One region of the Paenarthrobacter sp. E2MeOHC11 genome, then DNA from elsewhere that is predicted to be linked to it. Evidence: riboswitches for the same ligand, from Rfam matches in the RefSeq annotation. Region 1 holds a riboswitch; each other region holds the start of a gene.
What was found. Region 1 has a riboswitch for thiamine pyrophosphate ahead of thiC (phosphomethylpyrimidine synthase ThiC). Riboswitches for the same ligand answer to the same signal wherever they lie in the genome.
Positions count from the first base shown of each region.

Region 2: another riboswitch for thiamine pyrophosphate. It lies ahead of ACSSVG_RS13035 (ECF transporter S component); the one in region 1 lies ahead of thiC (phosphomethylpyrimidine synthase ThiC).
Region 3: another riboswitch for thiamine pyrophosphate. It lies ahead of thiO (glycine oxidase ThiO); the one in region 1 lies ahead of thiC (phosphomethylpyrimidine synthase ThiC).

Region 1 covers NZ_CP196673.1:4,149,033-4,155,324, forward strand. The annotation lists gene ACSSVG_RS19265 (glucose-6-phosphate dehydrogenase) at 1-835, opposite strand, end outside; gene ffh (signal recognition particle protein) at 866-2,446, shown strand; gene ACSSVG_RS19275 (alpha/beta fold hydrolase) at 2,516-3,238, shown strand; gene thiC (phosphomethylpyrimidine synthase ThiC) at 3,221-5,110, opposite strand; TPP riboswitch at 5,106-5,213, opposite strand; gene ACSSVG_RS19285 (amidohydrolase family protein) at 5,298-6,292, shown strand, end outside.
Region 2 covers NZ_CP196673.1:2,775,217-2,781,508, forward strand. The annotation lists gene ACSSVG_RS13005 (Na+/H+ antiporter subunit D) at 1-620, shown strand, start outside; gene ACSSVG_RS13010 (Na+/H+ antiporter subunit E) at 617-1,183, shown strand; gene ACSSVG_RS13015 (MrpF/PhaF family protein) at 1,180-1,458, shown strand; gene mnhG (monovalent cation/H(+) antiporter subunit G) at 1,448-1,840, shown strand; gene ACSSVG_RS13025 (DUF4235 domain-containing protein) at 1,926-2,186, opposite strand; gene ACSSVG_RS13030 (NUDIX hydrolase) at 2,223-2,915, opposite strand; TPP riboswitch at 3,149-3,285, shown strand; gene ACSSVG_RS13035 (ECF transporter S component) at 3,362-3,982, shown strand; gene ACSSVG_RS13040 (ABC transporter ATP-binding protein) at 3,982-5,574, shown strand; gene ACSSVG_RS13045 (energy-coupling factor transporter transmembrane component T family protein) at 5,571-6,292, shown strand, end outside.
Region 3 covers NZ_CP196673.1:3,795,476-3,801,767, forward strand. The annotation lists gene ACSSVG_RS17690 (RNB domain-containing ribonuclease) at 1-445, opposite strand, end outside; gene ACSSVG_RS17695 (ferritin-like fold-containing protein) at 487-1,155, shown strand; gene thiE (thiamine phosphate synthase) at 1,177-1,842, opposite strand; TPP riboswitch at 1,870-1,988, shown strand; gene thiO (glycine oxidase ThiO) at 1,981-3,246, shown strand; gene thiS (sulfur carrier protein ThiS) at 3,243-3,479, shown strand; gene ACSSVG_RS17715 (thiazole synthase) at 3,483-4,295, shown strand; gene ACSSVG_RS17720 (4a-hydroxytetrahydrobiopterin dehydratase) at 4,328-4,663, shown strand; gene ACSSVG_RS17725 (hypothetical protein) at 4,740-5,042, opposite strand; gene ACSSVG_RS17730 (DUF3107 domain-containing protein) at 5,081-5,305, opposite strand; gene ACSSVG_RS17735 (TetR/AcrR family transcriptional regulator) at 5,356-6,090, opposite strand; gene moeB (molybdopterin-synthase adenylyltransferase MoeB) at 6,097-6,292, shown strand, end outside.

The DNA.
Region 1 (6,292 bases):
TGATGTGGAGGAGGTGGCTCTGGATCATGTCCCGAAGAGCCCCGGCTGTGTCGTAGTATCGGGCCCTGCCCTCAAGGGCGAGGTCCTCGTCGAAAATGACCTCCACCTTCTCGATGTGTTCGCGGTTCCAGACCGGCTCCAGGAACCTGTTGGCGAAGCGAAGGCCCAGGATGTTGAGCACCGTTGCCTTGCCCAGGAAGTGGTCCACGCGGTGGATGTGGTCCTCGGGGACCAATGCGGCCAAGGTCCTGTTCAGCTCGTGTGCGGATTCGGTACCCGACCCGAATGGCTTCTCCATGACCAACCGCGTCCCGGCTGGCATTTGTTCGGGATGGAGTACCTCGCAGGCTTTCTGGCTGACATGCGGTGGCAAAGCGAAGTAGATGGCAACCGGACCCTGAAGCCGTGCCAGCAGATCGGCCAATGGACCGTCGGCCGTGACATCAACCTGCTGGTATTCGGTGCCTTCGGCAACGGCGGCCAAAGCGGCACGCCCGGCGGTGTCGGCTGTTTTTGATGCGGCCTCGAAGGCGCCGTTGACCCTTTGCCTCCATTGCTCCGGAGACCAGGGATCGGATCCCGCGCCCACCAAACGGAGACCTGGAGCCCGCCCTGAAGCCAACAGTCCGGCCAGTCCAGGCAGGAGCAGCCTGCCGGTGAGGTCCCCGGACGCGCCGAGGATGAGCAACGTTTTTACAGTTGTTTTGCTGGTCACTGTGCCAGCATGCCATCTTGCAGGTGCGACTTGGTACCCTAGATAGTCGAGTCCCGTAGTTGAGTCGTATTTGCCGGGGCAAGAATCGTCAAGACTCTGGTGTGCCGCATTGGCCGCCATTCGTAGACCATCGAAAGAAGTGCACGGCGCGTGTTCAATTCACTCTCTGACCGGTTGACAGCAACCTTCAAGAACCTCCGTGGCAAGGGCCGCCTCACCGAGGCTGATGTCGATGCCACTGTCCGGGAGATTCGCCGCGCCCTGCTGGACGCGGATGTTGCGGTGTCCGTGGTCCGCGAGTTCACCGGCCGTATCCGCGAACGGGCCCTGGGCGCCGAGGTCTCGGGAGCGTTGAACCCGAGCCAGCAGATCGTGAAGATCGTCAATGAGGAACTCAAGGAGATCCTCGGCGGCGAGACACGACGTATCCGCCTGGCCAAGACCGGGCCCACCATCATCATGCTCGCAGGCCTCCAAGGTGCCGGTAAGACCACCCTCGCCGGCAAGCTGTCCAAGTGGCTCAAGGCGCAGGGCCACAGCCCCCTGCTGGTAGCTTGCGACCTCCAGCGCCCCAACGCTGTCACGCAGCTCCAGGTTGTTGGCCAGCGCGCCGGTGTCCCGGTGTTCGCTCCGCACCCGGGCGCAACCTCCGAACTTGAGCACCCCGCCGGCGATCCGGTGGCCGTAGCCAAGGCCGGCGTCGAGGAAGCCCGCCAGAAGCTGCACGACGTCGTCATCGTCGATACAGCCGGCCGTCTCGGCGTCGACGCCGAAATGATGGACCAGGCCCGACGCATCCGTCAGGCGATCATCCCCAACGAAGTCCTCTTCGTGATCGACTCCATGATCGGCCAGGATGCCGTCAACACGGCGATGGCCTTCGACGAAGGCGTCAATTTCACGGGCATCGTGTTGTCCAAGCTCGACGGCGACGCCCGCGGCGGTGCCGCGCTGTCGGTTGCATCCGTTACCGGTAAGCCGGTCATGTTTGCGTCCACCGGTGAAGGCCTCGACGACTTTGAGCTCTTCCACCCGGACCGTATGGCTTCGCGCATCCTGGACATGGGTGACGTCCTCACCCTGATCGAACAGGCTGAAAAGGCCTGGGACAAGGACGAAGCGGCCAGGATGGCGAAGAAGTTCGCCGACCAGGAAGACTTCACCCTGGACGACTTCCTCGCCCAGATGCAGCAGATCCGCAACATGGGCTCCATGAAGAAGATGCTCATGATGATGCCGGGTGCGCAGAACATCCGTCAGCAGCTTGAGAATTTCGACGAAAAAGAGATCGACCGCGTCGAGGCAATCGTCCGCTCCATGACTCCGCACGAGCGTGTTGCTCCCAAGATCATCAACGGCTCACGCCGCGCCCGAATCGCCAGGGGTTCAGGCGTCCACGTTTCAGAGGTCAACGGACTGCTGGAGCGTTTCGCCCAGGCCCAGAAGATGATGAAAAAACTGGCTCAAGGCGGCGGCATGCCAGGCATGCCGGGAATGCCCGGGTTGGGTGGCCCCGGCGGCGGCCGCAAGAACGGTAAGAACGCCCCTAAGAAGAAGGCCCGTTCCGGCAACCCTGCAAAGGCAGCGCAGGAACTGCGTGATGCCGAGGCCAAACGGGCCAATGCCGCTTCGGCCGCACCCACGGGTGCCGCTTTCGGACAGGGCGCCGCGGACTTCGACCCGGCGTCGCTGAATCTTCCCAAGGGCTTCGACAAGTTCCTCGGAAAGTAGATATTGCTTCCCAAGGAGCCGGGATTTCCGGCCCCTTGGGATGTCAGAGCCGTGGAATAGGCTGAACCAATGCAGAAGCAGCGCGTAGTCTTCGTTCACGGCCTGGGCACGTTCGGCGCTGCGGCATGGCCGAGGCAACATGGCATGGCCCTGGCCTATGACGCACTGTTCCTTCGGCGCCACGGCTTTGATGCCAATGCCGAACCCGTGGAATCCAGTGTGGCGGCCGACGTCGCAATTGTGATCAACGCACTGGATGATTCGGGCGGCGGCCACATCGTGGCTCACGAGCAAGGTGCCATCTCCGCCATGCTCGCAGCCATCGAACGCCCTGATCTGGTGCACTCGCTCACCCTGGTGGAGCCCGCCTGTTTGTCGTTGACGGCCGAACTTCCGGCGACGGGATCCCATCGGGCACTGATGGAACCGCTGTTCGACGTCAGGAACCAGCTCAACGACGCCGACTACCAGCGTGAGTTCTACCGCCGGGCCTTCTCTGCCGAAACCGGAGGTTTGGACAGTCCCGAAGCCCGCCGCTCCGCCCGCAGGCTGAGGCTGCAAGCGCCTCCATGGGAGGCGCCGCTCCACATCGTTCCGGGCGTTCCCACGTTGGTCCTCACCGGCGGGTGGGAACCCCTCTACGAGGAAATCGCGGCATACCTGCAGGACACCGGTGCCCTCCGCCGCGTGGCAGCGGGAGGACACCGGCCCCAGGATTCACCTGAAGGGGACCGGGCCATCCGCTCCTTTATCGCGGACGTCGGAAGGGCTATGTCAGTTCAGGCTTCCTGAGCTGGTGGTGCCTTGGCTTGCAGGGACCTGGAGTTCCGGCAAGTACACCTTCCCGCCCGAAGCCAGGAACTCCTGGCTCTTCTCGCGCATGCCGTCGTACATGCCTGCGATTGCCGCCTGGGACTCGGCTGAACCGTATTCGTCCCGGATGTCCTGGCTGATGCGCATGGAGCAGAACTTGGGGCCGCACATCGAGCAGAAGTGCGCTGTCTTTGCCGGTTCGGCCGGCAATGTTTCGTCGTGGAAGGCTTCGGCCGTCACAGGGTCCAGGGAAAGGGCAAACTGGTCCCGCCAGCGGAACTCGAAGCGTGCCTTGGACAGGGCATCGTCGCGTTCATGCGCACCAGGGTGGCCCTTGGCGAGGTCGGCTGCGTGGGCGGCGATCTTGTAGGTGATAACCCCGGTCTTGACGTCGTCCTTGTTTGGCAGGCCGAGGTGCTCTTTTGGGGTCACGTAACAGAGCATGGCTGTGCCGTACCGGGCGATTTCGGTCGCACCGATCGCCGAGGTGATGTGGTCGTAGCCGGGGGCGATGTCGGTGACCAGGGGGCCGAGCGTGTAGAACGGGGCACCCTTGCAGAGTTCCTGTTGCCGCTCCACATTCTCGCGGACCAGGTGGAACGGAACGTGGCCGGGGCCTTCCACCATGACCTGGACGTCGAACTCCCACGCGCGTTGCGTCAGCTCCGCGAGCGTGTCCAGTTCTGCAAACTGGGCGGCGTCGTTTGCGTCGGCAATGGATCCGGGGCGCAGGCCGTCGCCCAACGAGAACGAGACGTCGTACTGGGCGAAGATTTCGCACAACTCGTCAAAGTGGGTGTAGAGGAAGTTTTCCTGATGGTGTGCCAGGCACCAGCCGGCCATGATCGAACCACCGCGCGAAACGATGCCTGTGACCCTGTTGGCTGTGAGTGGCACATACCGCAGGAGCACCCCTGCATGGATGGTCATGTAGTCCACGCCCTGCTCGCATTGCTCGATCACTGTGTCGCGGAAGATCTCCCATGTCAGTTTGTTGGCTTCGCCGTTGACCTTTTCGAGCGCCTGGTAGATCGGGACTGTGCCGATCGGAACAGGGGAGTTGCGGATGATCCATTCGCGGGTGGTGTGGATGTCATCTCCCGTGGAGAGGTCCATGACGGTATCAGCGCCCCATTGGGCGGCCCATTGCAGCTTGTCCACTTCTTCGGCGATGGAGCTGGTCACGGCCGAGTTTCCGATGTTTGCGTTGATCTTGACCAGGAAGGCCTTGCCGATGATCATCGGTTCGGATTCAGGGTGGTTGATGTTGTTGGGGATGATGGCCCGGCCTGCGGCGACCTCGCCGCGGACCAGTTCAACATCGCAGTTCTCCCGCAGCGCGACGAACTGCATCTCCGGCGTCACGACGCCCTTTTTCGCGTAGTGCATTTGGGTGACGGTCTTGCCCTCGACGGCGCGGCGGGGCACCGGTTGCGCGCCCTTCCACTCCGCTGACGCCGCACCGCGCCGGACCGCGGACTTGCCGTCGTCGAGCAGGTTCCGTTCGCGCCCGGAGTATGGTTCGGTGTCTGCCCGGCCTTCGATCCATGGTGCGCGGAACGGCTCCAGTCCCACCACAGGATCGCTGCCCGGACCCGCGGTTCGGTATACCTGCAACGGCGTATTTGCCTGCCCATTGGGGGAGGGCTCCAGCGAAATCTCGGTTATCGGCACGCGGATCCCGTTGTCGGGATCTTCCAGCCACGCCAATGAATGGGACTTCAGCGATTGCGTGACGGGTTCCGCCGATTCCAAGCCGTTACCGGCCTGGTTTTGGCCTGCGTTGGAACGATTTTGGCCTGCGTTGGAACGATTTTGGACAGGGCTGTGCTGTGTTTCGGTGGTGCTCAAAGGATTACTCACTTCCTTCGCCGGCATTACCCGGACAGGTTCAACGGTCGCAGACTGCGTCAGTCCGATCTCAGCCCCTGCAGGGGCCCCCGTGTGGTCGTAGACGAAGCTACCACAGCTCCCAACAGGCACCCAGTCACATGAACGCACCAGCTCCGAAGGCACTGCGGCGGACTAGGCTTTTGCAATGGCCAACATCATCGAATTCAGCGGACCTGTACTCGTCTCGGCGGACGAAGAGCGCCAGGGGATGTGGTCTGTTGACGGAGTCCTTTCCTTCGAACGCCCCACGGCCACTCCGGACCGGGTACTGGATGGCTGGGTCCTGCCGGGCTTCGTTGATGCCCACTGCCACATCGGGCTCGGCGCAGGCGGCGCGGTTGACGAGCAGGCAACCTTGGCGCAGGCGCAGGCGGACCTCGACGCCGGAACGCTGCTGATCCGTGATTGTGGATCACCCGGCGACACCCGCTGGGTTCAGCAGCGGACAGACTTGCCCCGCCTGATCAGGGCAGGACGGCACATTGCCAGGAGCCGGCGCTACCTCCGTGGCCTGGGCCACGAAATTGAACCGGAGCAGCTCGTGGAGACCGTGCGCAAGGAAGCGCGCGACGGCGACGGCTGGGTGAAACTTGTGGGCGACTGGATCGATCGCGGCGTCGGCGACCTCGCCGCGTCCTTTCCGGCAAAGATCGTCAGGGATGCCATCTCAGCTGCCCACGACGAAGGTGCCCGGGTGACGGCCCATTGCTTCGCAGAGAACACGATCGATGACATGCTCGATGCCGGCATCGACTGCATCGAACACGCCACTGGCCTCTTGCCGCGGCACATTCCGCGTTTGGTGGAACAGTCGGTGCCCATCGTGCCCACCCTGGTCAACATCGCCACCTTCCCGGATATCGCCGCGCAGGCAGCGCCAAAGTTTCCGGAGTACGCGGACCACATGATGCGCCTGTGGGAGCGTAGGCGCGAGCGTGTGCAGGAGGCCTTTGAGGCGGGGGTCTCCATCTACGCGGGAACAGATGCGGGCAGCGTGATCAAGCACGGCCGGATTGCGGATGAAATGCGGGAACTGCACGACGCCGGCCTGCCGCCGGCGGCAGTCCTGGACGCTGCGGCGTGGGGTGCCCGGAAGTGGCTGGGGGTGGAGGGGATCAGCGAGGGGGCGGGTGCCGACGT
Region 2 (6,292 bases), 1.4 Mb from region 1:
CGGTTGCCGGGTTGGGCGCTGCAGTCTTCTACGTTGCCCACCACATCACCGTGCAGACCAGCCTGTTCCTGGTCACAGGTCTCATAGAACGCAGGGGCGGAAGCTCCTCCATTGACCGCCTGGGTGGACTGGCCAAACTCTCACCGCTGCTTGCCCTGCTGTTCTTTGTCCCGGCAATGAACCTCGCGGGCATTCCACCGTTCTCGGGCTTCCTGGGAAAGCTGGGCCTCCTGCAGGCCGGCGTGGAGCTGGGAACACCCCTGGCCATCACCCTGGTGGTGGGTGGCGTGGTCACCAGCCTTCTGACGCTGCTGGCCATCGCCCGTGTCTGGAACAGGGCCTTCTGGCGCAAGCCCGAGGACGCTGAGTACCCGGATCCCGTGCTTCAGACCCCGGGCAACGTAGGGGTTTTGCCGCGGACCATGGTCGGCTCGACGGCAGGCCTTGTGGTGTTCGGCGTCGCCCTGACGGTCTTCGCCGGCCCGCTCTTCCGGGTGGCGGACGGTTCCGCGGGAATCATGCTGGACCGCTCGGCCTATATCCACTCCGTCCTGGGCGATTCCGTTGAGGTGCCGCCCCTTGCGCAACCGGATGAAGTGCAGACGGGTGGTTCCAAATGAGCCGCAAACCGATTTCGTTCCGCACCGAGCTGCCGCTGCTCATTTGGTTGGTCATCGTCTGGGGTGCGCTGTGGCGGGACTTCAGCCCTGGCAACCTCCTGTTCGGTGCCCTGATCGCCGTGTTGGTAGCCAAGCTGTTCTACCTCCCGCCCGTGGAGTTGAGCGGCCGGTTCAACATACTGCGCGCCATTCCCTTCGCGCTGATGTTCCTCGCCAAAGTGGTGGCAGCGAGCTTCCTGGTCCTGTTCCTGGCTGTGGCAAAAGGTCCCAAGGTGCGCAGCGCCGTCGTCGCTGTCCCGTTGCGGAGCCATTCGGACCTGATGGTGACGGCCACCGGGCACGTCATCTCGCTGATACCGGGCTCCCTTGTGGTGGAGGTGGACCGGTCGACATCCACGCTCTACCTGCACGCGCTCAACATCTATGAAGAAGCGGACATCGACAAAATTCGCGACGAAGTCCAAACCATCGAAGCGCGGCTGATCAGGATCATGGGCACGCGCGAAGAAGTCGAAGCATTGAAGGCCGAAATACGTCCGGGAATGGAAGGGGCAACGCGATGAAGGAAACCATTCTCGTGGTCACGGCTGTAATCCTCAGCCTGGCTGCCGCAGGTGCGATCGTCCGCATAGCCATCGGCCCGTCCTTGCTGGACCGAGTGCTGGCCTCGGACGTCCTGCTCGCAATCCTGGGTGCTGCACTCGCGATCGACATGGCGATGAACAGGCACCTCAACAACCTGATGCTGCTGGTAGCCCTGGCCGTGATTGGTTTTATCGGATCGGTGACAGTTGCCCGGTTTGTGGCGGAGCGGAGGGAACAGAACAATGAGTCCTGATCCCACCGGCGTCGATGTCGTGATCGATGGTGTGACCGCCGTGTTCCTGGTGGTGGGCGCCCTGATGTCCCTGGGTGCTGCTATCGGCTTGCTCCGTTTTCCGGACCTTATGAGCCGCATGCACGCTGCCACCAAGCCGCAGGTACTGGGTTTGTTCCTCATGCTTGCCGCCATAGGCCTGCAGATGCGCACCTGGTGGGTGTGGCCGGTCCTGCTGGTGGCATGGATCTTCCAGCTGCTGACGGCGCCCGTTTCTGCCCACATGGTGGGTCGCTCCGCCTACCGCACCAAGCACGGTCACCGCGAGATGCTCACCAAAGATGAACTCGAGGCAGTGGTTCAACGGGCGGCCGCCGGGCAAGAGCCTGGCAACGACCGCTGAACGGCTGCTCATCTGAACGACTGATAGGCAAAAAGCGCGGGGCCACTGATGGTGGCCCCGCGCTTGCATGTTGTCCGGGTGGTGCCTAGACGATGTCCTTGGATTTGGCGAAGCGGGCGATGGCACGCTGCGTCCCGCGGCTGGCGAGTACCTGGATGAGGGTGCTCACGAACGCAGAGATCAAGGCGAATGTCAGGGCCGAGCGCAGGCTCGTCTCCAAGTCATCGTTGCCTGTGGGTGGCTTGTTGCCAGTGGCCTTTTCCCACCCTTTATTGACGAGTTTGGTTCCGACGAAGCCTGCTCCGAGGCTCACTCCGGTACCCAGCAGCTTGAAGAAGAGGTTCATGTCCCCAGCCTAGCCGTAAAGGCCGGGCGGACGCTGTTACCGGCGGTTTTCCCGTTCCTTGAGGAACGCGGCCATGGAACCCACCGGGGCGAGCACCGGAACGACGGTGTGCTCCGCGGACCACACCGCTTCCACTGAGCCGAACCCTGCGATTTCCTTCAGCAGGTAATAGGTGGGCGGCATCAGTTTCAGTGTTCCGGCCGCCTCTGCCGCCAGAATTCCGTCCACTGGCATCCACAGAGACTGCCAGGCCTCAGTGGTTTGGTGCTGGGGCTCAGCCCCTGGCGCAGGCTTGGCGATGTAGAAGTAGGTGTCGAAGCGCTTGGGCATGTCCGTCGGGGTGACCCAGTTGGCCCATGGACGGAGGTCGGCGGAGTGGATGCTCAGGCCCGCCTCCTCCTGGACTTCCCGGAGTGCGGCTGTGAGGACCGTACCCGCGCTCGTGGTCGCCTGCGCAGGATTAGCGCCTATGGAGCTTTGGCGCCACTGGGCCGCGTGGTGTTGGAGCAGCTCCGCGGGGTAGTCCCAGCCGGACGTGTCCGCAGCATCCACCCGGCCTCCCGGGAACACCACCATTCCGGCAGCGAAGTCCATGGTGCTGACCCTGTGCTGGACGAAGGCTTCGAGACCGCCGGGGGCGTTGCGGAGCAGGATGACGCTGGCGGCAAGGCGAGGTTCCGGCGCCGTGGTGTCGCTTGCGGGGTGATCCTGCTTGGGTAGGTCCGTCATGAGATATGCCCCTTTGCCGCGGTCGAGTCTGCTGGATCATTCTCTCAGGTCTCGTTGTGGGGCCTGGTGTGCAGGCCAAAACCGGCGGGAGGGGTGTAGGGCGGGCCTCGCAACGCACGCCTGGAACGCGTCCGGCCCGGGGCGCGCTGATCCGATTGTGACCATAGGCGGGCAACGGGCCAGCGCCCGCCATGGACGCAGGTGTAAACTGAACCCGCCCATCAGGGCAGATTTGATAACGACAGGGGAGCGCCGCCGTCGGACCCTGCAGAGATGCAGGAGACGCGAGGGCGCTGAGAGTGCGGACAGCCGCAGACCCTCGAACCTGATCCGGTTAGTACCGGCGCAAGGGAGTCGAGCTTCTCAGAGTGTCCGGATCCGGACGGCGCAGGCCGGCTGGAGAATCCGGGTAGCACTTTCCCCTCCTGTACCTCAGGAGGCAGAAAATGACCACGGTAAACGTGAAGAAGACCAGTTATAACTGGCGTGTTGTAGACATCGTTGTGGCGGCTCTGATCGCCATCGCCGGCGGCGTGATCTTCTGGGCCTGGTCCCAGGGCGCTGCATTGGTATCCATTCCCCTGAACGCGACGTACCCTCCCCTCACCGGCCTGATCGCCGGTGGCTGGATGATCCCCGCGGTCCTGGGCATGCTCATTATCCGCAAGCCGGGCGCAGCGTTGTTCTGCGAAGCCGTCGCTGCCACCGGTGAGCTCATCATGGGCTCGCAGTACGGCACCACAGTGCTGATCTCCGGAGTCCTGCAGGGACTCGGCGCCGAGCTCATCTTCGCCGCTTTCCGCTACAAGAAGTTCAACCTGCCCACGGCCCTCCTCGCCGGCGCGGGCGCAGGCCTCTTCTGCGGCCTGAACGACTCCTTCCTTCCGTGGGGCTGGAACATCGCGTACGAGGCAATCGACAAGCTTGCCTACATCAGCTTCACCACCATTTCCGGCGCGATCATCGCAGGCGCACTGTCCTGGGTCGCCACCCGCGGCCTGGCGAAGACCGGCGTCCTGAGCTCCTTCGCGTCGCGCAAGGCCGCTTCGGAGCCAGTCTTCAGCTGATGTCCGCGACTCAAAGCGGCACGGTCAGGCCTGCCGCCATCTCAGCCGAGGGCTGGGGGTGGCGGCATGCCGGCCGGGCCCAGCCTGCCATTGAGGGTCTGGACCTTCGGATCGAACCTGGCGAACGGGTGTTGCTGCTGGGTCCTTCGGGCGCCGGTAAATCGACCCTCCTGCATGCCTTGGCCGGCGTGCTGGGTGATGAGGAAGACGACTCGGACGAGACCGGCTCCCTGCTGATCGACGGCGTTGCTCCCCGCGAACAGCGTGGCCGCGCCGGCCTGATGCAGCAAGACCCCGAAACCCAGGTGGTCCTCTCCCGCGTGGGTGACGACGTCGCCTTCGGCGCCGAGAACCTGGCCGTGCCGCGGGACGAGATCTGGTCCCGCGTCCATGAAGCGCTCGACGACGTCGGGCTGCGCACCGCTGCCGGCGGCGGTTTGGCCCTGGATCACCCAACGGCGGCACTCTCCGGAGGGCAGAAGCAACGGCTTGCGCTTGCGGGCATTTTGGCGATGCGACCCGGGCTGATCCTGTTGGACGAGCCGACGGCCAACTTGGATCCGGCGGGTGTGCTGGAGGTCCGTGATGCGGTGAAGCGCTGCCTCGATAAGACCGGTGCCACCCTGGTTGTGGTGGAACACCGCGTTTCTGTGTGGAAAGACCTGGTGGACAGGATCGTGGTCCTGCAGCCAGGGTCGGTGGCGGGGTCGAGCGCGGCTGCGGGCGCCGGGCAGGCCGCGGGCGGAGTCCTCTTGGACGGCCCTCCGGAGCAGGTCCTGTCCGAGGCACGCACCATGCTGATGGCGGCTGGCGTGTGGGTGCCGGGATACGTTCCGGCAACCCGGACGCGGCAGAACCGGCCCCAGACTTCCACGCTTCTCCTGGCAGCCCAGGACCTCGCAGTATCCCGGGAAAAACCGCGGCGCAAAGGCTTCAAGACCATCCCGCCTGTTCCCGTGCAAACGGGCATCAGCGCACAGGTCAGGGCTGGCCAGGCCCTGACCATCACGGGACCGAACGGTGCCGGCAAATCCACTTTCGCTCTCACGTTGGCCGGCCTTTTGGCGCCGGTGGACGGTGCGGTGAGTGCCGCCGTCGAGCTTTCCGAGGGGGCGGGTATTGACCCGTTCACGTGGAAAGCTGACCAGTTGATTTCCCGCATCGGGACGGTGTTCCAGGAACCGGAGCACCAGTTTGTCACGGGCAAGGTCCTGGACGAGCTCATGTTTGGCCCCAAGCATCTGGGCCATGGCGAGGAACGCGTGGATGAACTGCTGGAGCGGCTGAGGCTGACGCACCTTGTGGACGCCAATCCCTACACGTTGTCCGGTGGGGAAAAGCGGCGGCTTTCGGTGGCCACGGTTCTGGCGGCGCATCCGAAGGTCCTGGTGCTGGATGAGCCCACATTCGGCCAGGATGCCAACACCTGGGCTGAGCTGGCGTCATTCCTTTCGGAGTTGTTGGACGCCGGAACGGCAGTGGTCTCGGTGACCCACGACCAGGAATTCAGTGCAGTACTCGGGGGAACGGAGCTGCGGCTGGGACCTGTGGCACAGGGCAATGTTGCGCATCAGGAAGCGGGTGCGGCATGAGGGACGCACTGAACATCCGCGGAAACCATGCCCTGCTGACGCGTGCAAACCCCTTGGCGAAGTTCGTATCGGTTTTCCTGATTTCCCTGGTACTGGCCCTGTCCATCGACTGGGTGTCGGCGTCCACGGCGCTGGTTGCGGAACTGGCATTGTTCCCGCTGGCCGGGCTTACCCTGCGGCTCTTGTGGCAGCGCGCCTGGCCCCTGATCATCGCGGCGGCGATCGGCGGCTGGAGCACGGCGATTGTGGCGGCGGACAGCGGCGCTGTACTGCTCGACGTCGGACTCTGGTCCATCAGCGAAGGTTCCCTGGAGCTGGGGCTGGGTTTCATGCTGCGCGGTTTGGCGATTGCCCTCCCGGCGATCCTGCTGATGACCTGCACGGATCCGACTGACCTGGCCGATGCGCTGGCGCAGAAAGCAAAGCTGCCGCACCGCTTTGTCCTGGGCTCCCTGGCAGCAATGCGGCTGGTGGGCCTGATGGCGGAGGAGTGGCAGACCATCGGCATGGCCCGCCGTGCCCGCGGCGTGGGTTCGCAGGGCAGCCCGCTCCAGCGGCTGAAGGCCATGCTGGGCCAGAGCTTCGGGCTCTTGGTCCAGGCCGTAAGGAGGGCTTCGCGGCTGGCAGTAACCATGGAAGCGCGCGGCTTCGGCGGAGGTCAGCGAACGTGGGCGCGCGAATCCACGTATTCGATGCTGGACGCCTGGGTGGTCCTTGG
Region 3 (6,292 bases), 350 kb from region 1:
ATTCCCAGACGAACGCACTGCAGACCTGGCCGGCCAGCAGGCTTCCGGCGTTCTCGCTGATGACCTCCGGGTGCAGGGGGATCCGCCCGTCAGGAGCGTAGAACGTCTGCCCGCGCTGCCGTGTCTCGGCATCCAGGGCGCCGCCGGGGACCACGAAGGCCGGCACGTCGGCGATGGCGTAGAGAACCTTGTATCCGTCACCGGAGCGGTCCATGAACAACGCCTGGTCCAGGTCTGTCGACGTGGCAGGGTCGATGGTCAGGAAGGGGATTTCGCGCATGTCCCGGTCCGGCAACTTCAGGGTTTCCACGGCTTGGCGTGCTTCTGCTACGGCCGCTGCCGGATATGCACCAGGAAGGTCCAGCTCGGTCCTCAGGGCAGCCAGTGCGGCGGCAAGCTGGTCCGACGAATCGTCGACGTTGGGTGCAATCCGATGATGTGACACGAAAATCAGGTTAGCCCGAATCCGGCGGATAGTCTTGGATCATGGGCACTTCCCCGGACGCTGCAGCTTCAACCGGGCAACTCGCCGCGGAGCTGCTTGGAGCAATGGCATATGGCGAGTTGTCAGCGTTTGGGCGGCTCTCCGTCGATTCCCGCTACGCCCCCACGCTTCATGACCGCTCAGTCTTGGCAAAAATCGCCGTGGGCGCCTACGGAAACTTTGCACTCCTCAACGATCGGCTGGCCGAGATGGGCATCGATCCCGAAGAGGCCATGCTGCCGTTCCAGCGCTCCTTCGACCACTTCCATGAACGCACCAAGCCAGGGGACTGGTTCGAATCCGTCATGAAGGCCTACGTCATCGATACCGTGTCATCGGACTTTTACAGGGCCGTCGCGGTATTCCTTGATGCCACGACCCAACAGTTCGTTGATCGCGTGGCTTCTCCCGATCAGGCAACGGAGGTCCTGCGTGTCCTGCTCAGGCGGGCACTGGCCGATGACCCCCGCTTGGCCTCGCGTCTGGCCCTCTGGGGCCGACGCCTGGTGGGCGAAGCACTGACGCAGGCCCAACGCGTCGGCACGGAACACCCGCAGCTGGGGCCCACGCTGAGGAGCGGTGGCGACGCCCGTGCAGCAGTCAAGAGGCTGACCGGCGAGCTCGCCGAGAAGCACGCACGACGGATGACAGGCCTCGGCCTGACTGCGTAACCTCCTGGCCGCTTGCTTCCGCTATACGGTGTCCAGTGCCTGCAACAGCGACTTGGCGGCCGCTGTCGGATCCGTGGCCTCAGTGATGGCCCGGACGACGACGATGCGGCTGGCGCCAGCGGCAACCACCTGCTCCACGTTGCTGTGGTCGATGCCGCCGATGGCGAACCAGGGGAGATCCACTTCTGCGTGTTTGACCGCTTTCGCGGCAAATGTGACCAGGTCCAGACCGACGGCTTGCCGACCGGGTTTGGTCGGTGTTGCCCAGACGGGGCCGACACAGAAATAGTCCAGTCCGGTGGGGCTCGACGACGCGGCGATTGCGGCATCGATCTGCGTAGTGGTGTGCGTGGACAGGCCTATTCCCGTGACGTTCGGCAGGAGGGTCCGGGCGGCCGTCAAAGGGAGGTCCTTTTGGCCGACATGGAACACCGGAGCCCCGGAAATACCGGCAACATCGGCGCGGTCGTTCACTGCCCAAAGCTTTCCATGACGTTGGGCCACGCTGCGCAGGACAGCCAGCATTTCCAATTCTTCGGCCGCTTCCAGCGCCTTGTCGCGGAGTTGGATGATGTCCACGCCGCCCTCGAAAGCGGCGTCCACAAAGTCTTCGAAATCGCCTTGCTGTTTGCGGGCATCGGTGCACAAGTACAGGCGGGCGGCGGAGAGGGCATCAGGCTGGGTCATGGAAACCAGAGTAGTTCCTCTAAACTGGGCACGTACTGCGGGAGCCGCGACGTTCGTTATATGACCGTCCGGCTGAGAGGGCTTCAGCGCCGACCGCTTGACCTGATCCGGCTAGTACCGGCGTAGGGAAGGAAACGAATGGCAGAATCCCGCCATACCCCCCTCCACGCAGACGTGGCGGTCATTGGGGGCGGCATTATTGGCCTTGGCATCGCCCACGGAGCCCGGCGGCTGGGCCGCTCGGTGGCACTGATCGATCCCGCACCGGCAACCGGAGCCACTTACGCTGCGGCAGGGATGCTTGCCCCTGTCAGCGAACTGCACTACCAGGAGGAAGACCTCCTGGAACTGATGCTGGAGTCTTCGCACCTGTGGCCGTCCTTCGCGGACGCACTTTCCCGTGAAGGTACTGACACTGGATACCGCGCGACGCCGACACTCGCCGTGGGTGCCGACGCCGCCGACCGCAGGGCGCTCGCCGATCTCCGCGCCGTACAGCTTGGAGCCGGCCTGGCCGTTGAACCGCTGGCCCTTCGCGACGCGAGGGTGCGCGAGCCGCTCCTCAGCCCGCAAATCTCCTGCGCCTTCGACATCCCGGCCGATCACCAAGTGGATCCCCGGAAGCTGGCGGCCTGCCTGGTGACTGAACTGGAGAACCACTCGCACCGGGACGCTACGTGGGTGCACGGAACGGATGACGGGTACGGGGTCCGTGCCGGCGCCCGCCGGTTGTTGTGGGACGGTGGGCGCGTCTCAGGAGTGGAGCTCGACTCCGGCGCCACTGTCCACGCCAGTGAAACCGTGGTGGCCAACGGTCTGGGGGCCGCGGAGTTGTCCGGACTCCCTGACGGTCTCAGCCTTCCTGTGAGGCCGGTATACGGCGACATCCTCAGGCTTCGCGTCCCCGACCACCTGCGGCCGTTGGTGACTTCCACAGTCCGCGGCATGGTGCGCGGCGTACCGGTGTACATCGTTCCCCGGGATGATGGCACCGTGGTCATCGGGGCCACCCAACGCGAGGACGGCTTGTCTGCGTCGTCCAACGCTGTCTCAGCCGGCGGCGTATATCAACTTCTGCGGGATGCCCAAACCCTGGTCCCTGCCGTGGCGGAATTGGAACTCCTTGAAGCAACAGCCCGGGCCCGCCCCGGGACTCCGGATAATGCACCGCTTCTTGGCCGCGTCGCCACTACCAGCGGAGACGTTGACGGGCTGGTGATCGCCACAGGATTCTTCCGTCACGGTGTTCTCCTGACACCCGTGGCCGCCAGGATCGTGTGCGACCTGATCAACGGTTCGGCAGACCCCCGATGGGCGCACTTCCGTCCGGACCGTTTCGCCACCAACACATCCCTATCGCGGGCTCTTACGCCGGCACACGTTCCGAGTAAGGAAACAGCATGAACATCAAACTCAACGGATCCGACCACGCAGTGCCGGAGGACGCTTCCGTCAGCACACTCGTCACCGCTGTCACCGGCCGCGTCCTGGACCACCGCGGACAGGCAGCCGACGGCGGCAAGCTGGGTGTCGCCGTCGCGCGCAATTCCGAGGTGGTGCCGCGCAGCCAATGGTCTGCGACAGCGCTCGCCGCCGGAGACGAACTCGAACTCGTTACCGCAGTCCAAGGAGGCTGAAGCATGACAACAGCAAACACTGAGGTCCGCACCACGGACGTACCTACCGACGCGCTGGTGATCGAGGGCGTCGAATTCGGCTCCCGCCTGATCATGGGGACAGGAGGTGCCCCGAGCCTGGACGGTCTGGGCGCCGCACTCCTGGCCTCCGGGACCGAGCTCACCACTGTGGCCATGCGGCGCTACTCGCCGGCCGAAACCGGATCGCTCTTCCAACTCCTTGTGGACCATGGCATCCGCGTGCTGCCCAACACGGCGGGTTGCTTCACTGCCAAGGACGCCGTGATGACCGCTGAACTGGCGCGCGAGGCCCTGGAGACCGACTGGGTGAAGCTGGAAGTCATCGCGGACGAACACACACTGCTTCCGGACGCCGTGGAGCTGGTGGATGCAACGGAACAACTGGTGAACCGGGGCTTCAAGGTTTTCGCCTATACCAATGATGATCCCGTACTGGCACTCAGGCTCGAGAACCTGGGAGCCACTGCCGTCATGCCGTTGGGCTCACCCATTGGGACGGGCCTCGGCATCCTGAACCCGCACAACATCGAGCTCATCGTGTCCCGGGCCTCAGTTCCGGTGGTGCTCGATGCTGGAATCGGGACGGCATCCGACGCCGCCCTCGCCATGGAGTTGGGCTGCGACGCCGTCCTGTTGGCCACCGCAGTGACCAGGGCGCAGAACCCGGTACAGATGGGCGAAGCCTTCAAACACGCCGTCATCGCCGGTAGGCTGGCCAAGCAAGCAGGCCGGATTCCGCGGCGAGAGCACGCCTTGGCGTCCTCAGCCATGGAGGGCCGGGCGGAGTTCCTCTAGATGCAGGGTTCTCCTGTGTGGAAGGAGTAGTCGTGGCGGGCAACGATGACCACCTGACTCAGGCGGATGTCGAAGGCGCTCTTCGGGACCTTCCGGACTGGAGATATCAGGATGGCCTCGTCACCGTCTATAAAACCCCGACGGCGGCCCTTGCCCTGGCTCTTATCGCCGCGATCGGCCGGATCGCCGAAGAACAAAACCATCATCCGGATCTTGACTGGCGTTACAACCGGGTGTTCGTGCGCTACGTCTCCCACGATGCGGGTGGGCAGGTGACCCAACGCGACGTCGCCGCCGCGGCTTCCGTGAGTGAGGCCGCAGCCGGGATTGGTGCCGCCGCCCAGCCGGAGCGCTATCGGGGCGCCTGAACAGGACTGGCGGAGCGTTAAAGCAACAGTGACCATCACCCGAGGGGCGATGGTCACTGTTGCTTGGTTGTCGCTGTTAGAGCCTCAGTGCTTTGGTCAGGGCGGCAGTATCGTGCTGGGTGCGTGTTCGGCCCAGGAAGACCACTACGCCGGCGGCGGCAGCTGTCCCCAGAACGATCGGCAGGACCCAAGGGATCCACGTTGCGCCTGGCTGGTAGCCCAGACCGGCACTAATGAAAGCGATCCAGCTCAGGGTGCCCACGGCTGCAGAGACGCCGGCCGGCAAGGCGATGCCGTACTTGCCGTGCCTCTTGTCGTTGGCCCACACGATGAAGCCGGTGGCAACGGTGGCCAGAACCACCACCACGAGTGAAAGCATTAAGACTCCTTAGCGGACGACGTTAGGTGGGCAATGCCCTAGAGGGCGCCGAAACCGACGCGGCGGACTTCCTCGGCGCCAATCTCCACGTAACCCAGGACACTGCCGGGGACGATGATCTGGCGGCCCTTCTCATCGGTCAGGCGCAGTTCCGAGCCCTTGGACACGGCTTCGGCCACGATCTTGGCAACGGCATCGGCATCCAAAGCGGATTCGAGCACGATTTCACGGCCAACGTTCTGAATGCCGATCTTTACTTCCACAGCAAGGCCTCCAAGCCAATCAAGTGTTAAGTCAGTCCTCTATTTGTAGCCTAGGACTCTTTGGGGAATCGACTGATTCCGCGCCAAGCTAAACGATAGATCAGATCACTGGCCACATCGAGGTCCAGGTTTCCATCCGTTTCAAGCCAGTACCGCGCGCTGACCTGCGCCATTCCAGCCAGACCACGGCCAAGAAGTTGTGCCTCCAGGGGCGGCAGCTTGGTGTCTTCCGCAATGACGTGGGCGACTGCGTCGGCGAACGTCTTGTTGAAAGTCTCCAAACGGGAGCTGACATCGGGATCATTAATAAGGTCGGACTCGAACACCAGGCGGTGGGCTTGGTCGTCATCAGCGATAAACCTGTAATAGGCGCGCATCACAGCCTTAACGCGTTCCTTGTTGTCCGTGGTGGAGTTCAAGGCACTGAGCATCAGTTCCGTCAGCGTTGCCAAGTGGCTGTCCAGGAGGGCCATGTAGAGCTCTCGCTTGGAGGGGAAGTGCTGGTACAGCACAGGCTTGCTCACGTGGGCAGCCTCTGCGATTTCGTCCATGGCAGCGCCATGGAAACCGTTGGAGACGAAAACTTCCAACGCCGCGTTCAGTAACTGTGCGCGGCGCTCGTCCCGCGGCAACCTTGGTGAACGCGTTGAACCAGCCCGTTCCTGCTTGGCTGGTGCCCCATCGCTTGCCCGTGTGCCGTCAGCCACAGTCTGCCGCCTTTCCTTTGCAGTTATGACCACTCTACTCGTGGGTAATATGACCGGGCGGCATCGGCAGGCATACATTGGGGTATGGCCTCAATTGTTGCTGCCCACTCTGCTGCGCCCGCTGTCCTGCCGCCCCTCGTTGAACCTGCTGCCGAACTCACGCCGGCCGAGGTGGAGCGATACTCCCGGCATCTCATCATTCCGGAAATCGGCGCCGTGGGCCAACGCAGGCTTAAGAATGCGAAAGTCCTCGTCATAGGCGCAGGGGGACTTGGTTCCC